2 regions of the Bradyrhizobium sp. NBAIM14 genome follow, and region 2 is predicted to be linked to the other one. Evidence: riboswitches for the same ligand, from Rfam matches in the RefSeq annotation. Region 2 holds a riboswitch; the other holds the start of a gene.
What was found. A riboswitch is a leader RNA that binds a small molecule or an ion and turns the genes downstream of it on or off. The one in region 2 is predicted to bind S-adenosylmethionine.
Positions count from the first base shown of each region.

Region 1: another riboswitch for S-adenosylmethionine. It lies ahead of I6F28_RS22535 (O-succinylhomoserine sulfhydrylase); the one in region 2 lies ahead of metX (homoserine O-acetyltransferase MetX).

Region 1 is NZ_JADYVQ010000010.1:4,099-8,818, reverse strand. It holds gene I6F28_RS22550 (OpgC domain-containing protein) at 1-77, shown strand, start outside; gene I6F28_RS22545 (SGNH/GDSL hydrolase family protein) at 77-856, shown strand; gene I6F28_RS22540 (SGNH/GDSL hydrolase family protein) at 869-1,858, shown strand; gene I6F28_RS22535 (O-succinylhomoserine sulfhydrylase) at 1,973-3,160, opposite strand; SAM riboswitch at 3,237-3,316, opposite strand; gene I6F28_RS22530 (2'-deoxycytidine 5'-triphosphate deaminase) at 3,413-4,534, shown strand.
Region 2 is NZ_JADYVQ010000021.1:10,595-15,314, reverse strand. It holds gene hisC (histidinol-phosphate transaminase) at 1-478, opposite strand, end outside; gene I6F28_RS31665 (chorismate mutase) at 512-1,360, opposite strand; SAM riboswitch at 1,516-1,595, shown strand; gene metX (homoserine O-acetyltransferase MetX) at 1,690-2,892, shown strand; gene metW (methionine biosynthesis protein MetW) at 2,895-3,557, shown strand; gene I6F28_RS31650 (alpha/beta fold hydrolase) at 3,674-4,537, opposite strand.

The DNA.
Region 1 (4,720 bases), on a different contig from region 2:
ACAAGCGTGTGGCTGACAAGAGCGGTGCGAAAACCAAAAACGCCGTCGGCAACGCCGATCTGGCGGGAGGGGGCTGATGAAGGCGAAGGTTCTCCTGAGCCTGGTCCTGCTATGCGGTAACCTCGCCGCGCCCACGGCGCGCGCGGGCGATGCCACGTCTGCCGCATCCCCTATGCCTGCGGCCTGCGAACTGCCGTCCTATCTGCTGACCAGCGAAAGCCAGCTGCCCAAGGTCGCCGAGGCGATCAAGGCCGGCAAACCGCTCGACATCCTGGTGATCGGCAGCCGCTCGACCACGATTCCGTCGTCGGAGAGCAGCTCCTATCCGGCGCGCATGGAGGCGATCCTCAAGGAGAAACTGCCGCCCTCCGAGCCGGTGCACGTCTCCGTAGAAATACAGAGCAAGAAAACGGCAGAGGAGACCGCGTCCACCTTCGTTAAGCTGATGGAAGCAAAAACGCCTACTTTGGTCATCTGGCAGACCGGGACCGTGGATGCTATCCGATCCATCGATCCCGACGAATTTCGTAGCGCGGTGACCGACGGGGTTGTTGCGCTGCAAAAGTCAGGGGCGGACGTCGTCTTGATGAATTTGCAATATAGCCCGCGCACCGAGACCATGATCTCGGCGCAGCCTTTTCTCGATAATATGCGCGTCGTGGCACAGGAGCACGACATCCCGCTGTTCGATCGTTTCGCGATCATGCGGCAGTGGAATGAACAGGGCCAGTTCGACCTGTTCAACCCGTCCCGCGGGCCTGAGCTGGCGAAGCAGGTCCATGATTGCCTTGGCCGGGCGTTGGCACAGTTCGTGATTGACGCTGCTCATCTGGAGCCGGCCCAGCAGCAAAATTGAGGTCTAGCGTTAATGAGTTCTCTCCGCCCTTTTTGCCTGACGTCATGGCTGGCCGTGCCTGCAACAGCAGTGCTGTTGTTGCTGACGCCCGCCTCGCATGCGCAGACGCCGGCTGCACAGCCGGCGACCCCCGCACCCGCCCAGTCGCCTGATCCCGCGCCCGCTACGCCGTCCCAGACCACCGTCGCCGCGAGGTCGCCCGAGCAGCGCGGCGTCACCTCGCGCGCCATCGACAAGGTGAAGGAGGTCGCAAAGTCCGCCGCCGACATCTTCAGCCGCGTGCCCTGCCTGCCGCCGAAGGGCGGCTCCAAGGCGATGGGCTCGCTGCCGCATGTTGCGAGCAAGCTGGTCGCCGGCCAGCCCGTCGTCATCGTCGCGTTCGGCTCCTCGTCGACTCAAGGGTTCGGCGCGAGCTCGCCGGAGTTCAATTACCCCAATCGTCTCGCCGCGCAGCTGCGCCGGCACTATCCGACTGCCGACATCAGCGTCATCAATGCCGGCGTCGGCGGCGAGGACGCCCCCGAGATGATGAAGCGTCTGCAGACGCAGGTGATCGACAGGCATCCGGATCTCGTGATCTGGCAGGTCGGCACCAACGCCGTGCTGCGCAATCTCGATCCCGGCGAGACCGTCAAGCTGGTGGAGGACGGCATCAACCGCATTCAGGCCGCCGGCGGCACCGACATCGTGCTGGTCGATCCGCAATATTCGCCGGCCGTCAACCAGCGCAAGGAGAGCGCCGGCAAGATGATCAAGCTGCTCGGCAACGTCGCCGAGCTCCGCAAGGTCGGCATTTTCCCGCGCTTCGAGGTGATGCGCGACTGGCACGAGAACCAGTCGATCCCGGTCGAGGGCTTCGTCATCGCCGACGGCCTGCACATGAACGATTGGGGCTATGCCTGCTTCGCCCAGCTGCTCGGCGACGACATCATCCGCTCCGTCGGCCAGATCAAGCTCGGTGTGAGCGTGCCCGCCGATGTGAGAACGTACCGGCCGATGTGAGAGGGTGCGTAGGGTGGGTTAGGCGAAGCCGTAACCCACCACTGTCTATCTCCGCGGATGCAGCAGAGGTGGATTACGCCTTCGGCTAATCCACCCTACGAGACCTCGCTTCCCTCACGCCTTCTCCAGCGCCGCGGTGAGATCCTCGATCAGGTCATCCGCGTGCTCGAGCCCCGCCGAGAAGCGGATAAATCCCTCGCTGATGCCGAGCGCGGCGCGGTCTTCCGGCTTGAGGCGCTGATGCGTCGTGGTCGCCGGATGCGTGACGAGGCTCTTGGCGTCGCCGAGATTGTTGGAGATCTTGGCGAGCTTCAATTCGTTGAGCACACGGAACGCCGCCGCCTTGCCGCCCTTCACCTCGAAGCCGACCAGCGTCGAGCCGCCGCGCATCTGCTTCTTCACCAGCGCCGCCTGCGGATGATCGGCGCGGCCGGGATAGACCAGTCGCGAGATCTTGGGATGGCTGGCCAGCGCCTCGGCGATGCGCGCGGCATTGTCGGTCTGCGCGCGCACGCGCACGCCCAGCGTCTCCAGGCCCTTGAGCAGGACCCAGGCATTGAACGGCGAAATCGACGGGCCGGTCTGGCGCATGAAATTGTGGATGTGCTCGGCAATGAAGGCTTCGGAGGACAGGATGATGCCGCCGAGACAGCGGCCCTGGCCGTCGATGTGCTTGGTCGCAGAGTAGACGACGACGTCGGCGCCGAGCGCGAGCGGGCTCTGCCAGATCGGGGTTGCAAACACGTTGTCGACGACGAGCCGCGCGCCGCCCTTGTGCGCGATCTCGGCAATCGAGGGAATGTCGAGCACGTCCAGCGTCGGGTTGGTCGGGCTCTCCAGGAAGAACGTCTTGGTGTTGGGCCTCAGCGCGCGTTGCCACTGGTCGAGATCGAGCCCGTCGACCAGCGTGGCCTCGATGCCGTAGCGCGGCAACAGGTCCTGGATGACGTAGAGGCAGGAGCCGAACAGCGCACGGGAGGCGACCACGTGATCGCCGGCCTTGAGCGGCGCCAGGATCGCGGTCGTCACCGCCGCCATGCCGGTTGCCGCCGAGCGCGCGGCCTCGGCACCCTCGAGCTCGATCATGCGGCGCTCGAACATTGCAATCGTCGGGTTGGAATAGCGCGAATAGATGAAGCCGGGATCCTCGCCCTTGAAGCGCGCCTCGCACTCCTCCGCGCTGGCGTAGACATAGCCTTGCGTCAGGAACAGCGCCTCCGAGGTCTCGCCATATTGCGAGCGCAGGGTGCCGGAATGGACCAGGCGGGTTTCGGGGCGATAAGTGGCAGACGACTTCGACATAGGACCCTCTCCGACATGACCGTCGAGGCGAAAACGGTCACAAAAAAACCGGCCTGGATATCTCCACGGGCCGGGATCACAGAGGTCCCCGGCCTGTTTAGCGACTTATTTAACGTGGCTGCAAGCCGGCCGGCTCAAATCACCACGGGATAAGTGATGCTCATATTCCGCAATGCCCTTTCCGTCAAGGCGTCCATCGGATAGCCGTAAAAGACTTGTATTTCCGGCATGTCCGGATGCATTCGGCCCCTGATGAGGACCCCCCGGTTGACGTTCACGGTCGCCGCCGACGCCAATGGTATCCTGCCCGACCGCATGATAGCGGCGATGGCGGAAGAAGGTCTCATCCTGCCCGCCTACGACTTCGTCGAGAGCCAGATCCAGCCGGCGAGCCTCGATCTGCGCCTCGGCGACATCGCCTATCGGGTCCGCGCCAGCTTCCTCCCCGGGCCCGGTGCCACCGTGGCCGAGCGCATCGACGAGCTGAAGCTGCACGAGTTCAGCCTCGCCGACGGCGCGGTGCTCGAGACCAACTGCGTCTACATCGTGCCGTTGCTCGAGAGTCTGGCGCTGCCGCCGGAGATCGTCGCTGCCGCCAATCCGAAGAGCTCGACCGGCCGGCTCGACGTCTTCACCCGCGTGATCGCCGACGGCACCCGTCGCTTCGACATGATCGGCGCCGGCTATCACGGCCCGCTCTATGCCGAGATCAGCCCGAAGACGTTTCCGGTGCTGGTGCGCGAGGGCTCGCGTCTCAGCCAGGTGCGCTTCCGCACCGGCGATGCCATCCTCAATGCCGACGAGCTCGATGCGCTGCACGCCAGCGAGCGTCTCGTCGACATCGACGATGCCGATCTCTCGGGCGGCGTTGCCGTCTCGGTCGATCTCTCCGGCGAGAAGGCGAGCGGCTTCGTCGGCTACCGCGCCAAGCGCCACACCGGCGTCGTCGATGTCGACCGCCGCGCGGGCTACGCGGTGGAGGATTTCTGGGAGCCGATCTCGGCGCGTCCCGACGGCAGCCTGATCCTCGACCCCGGCGAGTTCTACATCCTCGCCTCCAAGGAAGCGGTGCAGGTGCCTCCCGACTACGCCGCGGAGATGGTGCCGTTCGATCCCCTGGTCGGCGAATTCCGCGTGCACTATGCCGGCTTTTTCGATCCCGGCTTCGGCTATGCCGGCGCTGGCGGGCTGGGATCGCGCGCCGTGCTGGAAGTGCGCTCGCGCGAGGTGCCGTTCATCCTCGAGCACGGCCAGATCGTCGGCCGCCTCGTCTACGAGAAGATGCTGGCCCGCCCCGACGCGATGTATGGCCAGCGCATCGGCTCGAATTACCAGGCGCAAGGCCTGAAGCTCAGCAAGCATTTCAGGGTGTAGTGCTAACCTCACCCACCGCTGTCATTCCCCGCGGAGGCGGGGAATCCAGTACGCCGCGGCCTCTCGATTCAAGCATGACCATCTCGGAGTACTGGATCGCCCGCCTTCGCGGGCGATAACACCGAGAGCGCGTCCGGTTGCGTCACCCGATCCGCGATGACACACTCCCGCAAAACAACAAGCCGG
Region 2 (4,720 bases):
TGGGGTTGGCGAGCCAGACCAGCTTCGTCTTCGGCGTCACGGCCTTCAGGATGGCGTCGACGTCGGCGGTGAGGTTGGTCTCCTGGGCGATGACGTTCCTGGCGCCGACCGCCATCGTCGCGATCGGGTAGACCAGGAAGCCGTGTGTCGTCGAGATCGCCTCGTCGCCCTGGCTGAGATAGGTGTGCGCGAGCAGATTGAGGATCTCGTCCGAGCCGGCGCCGCAGATGATGCGGTTGGGATCGAGCCCGAACGAGCGGCCGATCGCCTCGCGCAGCACGCGCGAGGTGCCTTCCGGGTAGTCCTCCAGATGATCTGCCACGCGCTTGAAGGCTTCGATCGCCTTGGGCGAGGGCCCGAACGGCGTCTCGTTGGCGGAGAGCTTGAACACCTTGCGGCCCGGCTCCGGCACCGGGCTCTTGCCGGGCGTGTAGGGCGCAATATCGAGAATGCCGGGATTCGGCACGGGGCGGGACATCTTGGACTCCGGATAGGCTGGGCTGTTCGCGACCTACGATTTCGGCCCGGTCGGGGGCACCGTATAGCGCGTTGCGTGGCTGCCGACGAGGGCCACGGAGCGCACCGAGGCCCCCGCCTCGATCAGGGCAGCCCTGATCTTGTCGATGCTGGTCGCGCCGGTGACCGAGACCAGCAGCGCCGCGCCGTCGAAGGCGGTATCGGGCACGGCCACGATCTCGGCGAGCGGCGACAGCGCGCGGGCGACCTCGGCGTTCCATCCGGAGACGCGCACGCTGAACGTCTCGACCTCCGTCACCAGGGCGCTGTCGGCGACGCGCGAGATCGCGAACACCGGCAAGGCGGCCGGATGGTCGGCGCGCTCGATGAAGGGCATCCGCGCGATGATCTTCGGCGCGCCGTCGGCCTCCAGCTCCAGCCACCATGGCGTGCGGCTCGAGGTCGCCGAGACCAGCGCCAGGTCACCCTTGGATTTTGCCACCGCCTCGACCGCGGCCTGCGCGCTGAAATGGGCGACATAGGGCACGGTGAAGCCGAAATGGAAGCGCGCGGAATCCCGCATTGCCGGCTCGCTCACCGAGACGTCGGCATGCACGGAGAACGGCGCCTGCACATAGGTGAAGGTCGAGATGATGACGCGCCAGATGCTCTCGACCGTGTCGAGCGGCAGGATGCCGCGATGACGCTGCACGATCTCGCGCATCATGGCAGCCTCGCGCGCGGGCCGGAACGCCGAGCCGACTTCCTGGGTCTGCTTCACCTGGATCAGGCGATCGATGATCTCGCCGCGCTGCATGAGGAGGCGATGCATGCCCTCGTCAATCGCGTCGATCTCCTTGCGCAGTTCCTGCAGCGATGGTGGCGCGGGCGGACGTTGGGACATGTCTGGTCGTCGATCGTTCCGATGGGGATGTCCTGATTAGGCAGTCGTGGCGGCGAAAGCAAAGAGAAATGACGTGCTTTGCAGGCGTTGCGGCAGAGGCGAATTGGGCCGATCCGGGCCGCGACTTGACGAAAACCGCCCAAGACGGTAGCTTTTGCCCGTTCCGTGGTCATTTGAGCCGGCCGGCTTGCAGCCACGTTAAAAAACTCGCTAAACAGGCCGGGGACGCTTCCGATCCCGGCCGAACCTATCGTTCAGGCCGGGTTTTTCATGGCCTGATGTCAGCGGCGCGGTCGAGCAGCCAGTCGCAAACGAGGTCGATGTCCGAGATGGGTAGCGTCAAGTCGATACCGAGTCCTGCGATCAGCGCCGACGAGCGGTCGCACGAGGTCGATCATCCAAGCTCGCTGGTTGCGCATTTCGGCACCGAGCAGCCGCTGCGGCTCGATTGCGGCGTCGATCTCACCCCGTTCCAGATCGCCTACCAGACCTATGGCGAGCTCAATGCCGATCGCTCCAACGCCGTGCTGATCTGTCATGCGTTGACCGGCGACCAGCATGTCGCCAACGTACATCCCGTCACCGGCAAGCCGGGCTGGTGGGAGACGCTGGTCGGTCCCGGCCGACCCATCGATCCCAAGCACTACTTCATCATCTGCTCCAACGTGATCGGCGGCTGTATGGGCTCGACCGGGCCGGCGTCGATCAATCCCGCCACCGGCAAGGTCTGGGGCCTGGACTTCCCCGTCATCACCATTCCGGACATGGTGCGCGCGCAGGCGATGCTGATCGACCGGCTCGGCATCGACACGCTGTTTGCGGTCGTCGGCGGCTCGATGGGCGGCATGCAGGTGCTGCAATGGACCGCCGCCTATCCGGAGCGCGTGTACTCCGCGCTGGCGATCGCCTGCGCGACGCGGCACTCGGCGCAGAACATCGCCTTCCACGAGCTCGGCCGCCAGGCCGTGATGGCCGACCCCGACTGGCACGGTGGCGGTTATGCCGACCGCGGCATCCATCCGCATCGCGGGCTCGCGGTGGCGCGGATGGCGGCGCACATCACTTATCTCTCGGACGCGGCGCTGCACCGCAAGTTCGGCCGGCGCATGCAGGACCGCGAGCTGCCGACCTTCTCGTTCGACGCCGATTTCCAGGTCGAATCCTATCTGCGTTACCAGGGCTCGTCCTTCGTCGAGCGCTTCGACGCCAATTCCTATCTCTACCTGACGCGGGCGATGGACTATTTCGACATCGCCGCCGACCATGGCGGCGTGCTGGCCAAGGCCTTCGCCGACATCAAGACGCGCTTCTGCGTGGTCTCCTTCACCAGCGACTGGCTGTTTCCGACCTCGGAATCGCGCGCGCTGGTGCACGCGCTGAACGCTTCGAGCGCGCGCGTGTCATTCGCCGAGATCGAGACCGATCGCGGCCACGACGCCTTCCTGCTCGACGTGCCCGAATTCTTCGACATCTCCCGCGCCTTCCTGCAATCGGCTGGCAAGGCGCGCGGGCTCAACCTCGAGGACCGTTAGCGATGTCCGTGCAGGAAGTGTTGCCGCTGGACGGCGTTGCCGCCAGGCCATCCGGTGATTATCGCGCCGATCATCGGCTGGTCGCCGAGATGGTCAAGCCGGGCTCGAAGGTGCTCGACGTCGGCTGCGGCGACGGCGATCTGCTTCAGCTGCTGGAGACCCGCGGCATCGACGGCCGCGGCATCGAATTGTCGCGCGAGGGCGTCAACCGCTGCGTCGCCAAGGGGCTCGCGGTGGTGCAGGGCGATGCCGACACCGATCTCGTCAACTATCCCGACGATGCCTTCGACTACGTGATCCTGTCGCAGACGCTGCAGGCGACGCGGCAGCCGAAGGTCGTGCTGGAGAACCTGCTGCGCATCGGCCGCCGCGCCATCGTCTCGTTCCCGAATTTCGGCTTCTGGAAGATGCGGCTCCAGCTCCTGATCGGCGGCCACATGCCGCGCACGGAGAATCTGCCGGCGACCTGGTACGACACCGCCAACATCCATTTCTGCACCATCAAGGATTTCGTGCAGCTCTGCGACGAGATCAACGTCAAGATGGAGCGCTCGGTCGCGCTCGATCTCTACGGCCGGCCGGTGCCGCTGAACCTGCCCTGGTGGGTGTGGAACATGTTCGGCGAGCAGGCGGTGTTCTTGCTGAGCCGGGGCGGGGGGAAGTAGTTTCTCTCCGTCATTCCGGGGCGATGCGAAGCATCGAGCCCGGAAACCATCGTCCAACAGCGCCTGCAGCCCGATGGATTCCGGGCCTGCGCCTTCGGCGCATCCCGGAATGACAGCTAGTGGGAAACCAGCGACCGCGGGTCCCGCACCGGCCAACGTCCTGCTTCCACCAGCGTCACGAACCGCTCGACACTCTCGTTGAACAGCGCGGGCTCCTCCAGGTTCAGCACGTGGCCGGACTTCGGAAACATCGCGAGCCCCGCCGCGGGCAGGTGCTTCTTCAGGAACAGGCTGGCGCCCATGCAAGGCTCGTCCTCGTCGCCGCAGATGATCAGCGCGGGTGTTGCCGCGCCTCTGATCGCGTCCGTCATCGTGTAGATCGAGGGACGGCCGCCCTGGAATCCGCGCATGGTGCGCGCCGATCCCATGGCATCGTGCCGCGCCAGTGCGGCGTAGAAATCGGCATGCCCGCGTGGATCCTTCACCAGGAACGGAATCCGGCTCGGCGCCTCGCGCGTGACTTTCGCGACCTCCACCGATCCCAGCGTCTCGAACTGCTCGGCATTGGCGCGGCACTGCGTGCGCCAGGTCTCCAGGTTCTCGAGCTCCGAGCCGGAGCCGACGCCGGCCAGCGTCATCGACAGTGCGCGCTGCGGCGCGTTCAACCCGATCTGCAACGAGGAATAGGCGCCCATCGAAAGACCGACGAGATGCGCGCGCTCGATGCCGAGATGATCGAGCACCGCAAGCGCATCGGTGTAGAAATGCGTGTAGGTGTAGACCTCGCCGTCAGGCACGTCCGACGGCGTGTAGCCGCGCGCCGAATAGGTGATGCAGCGATGGCCACGCGAGAAGTAGCGCATCTGCGGCTCCCAATTGGTGTAGTCCGCCGCGAACTCGTGCAGAAAAAGTATCGGCGTTCCCTGGCCCGCCTCCTCGAAATAGATGCGGACGCCGTCCCTGGTCGTGGCATGGGGCATTAACCGTTTCCCTCTGTTTCAAGCCGTGTTCGAGGATCGCAGTTAATTCTGTTGTCGGCAATGCGGCAGCAGCGCCGAGCACGAACACAAAATCATTGCAGCCATTCGCGGGCGTTGCGTCTTTTTCTCGCCACATCGGGCGGCTTAACGGCCAAACGGATGTCGGCCATTGCACGGGCCGGC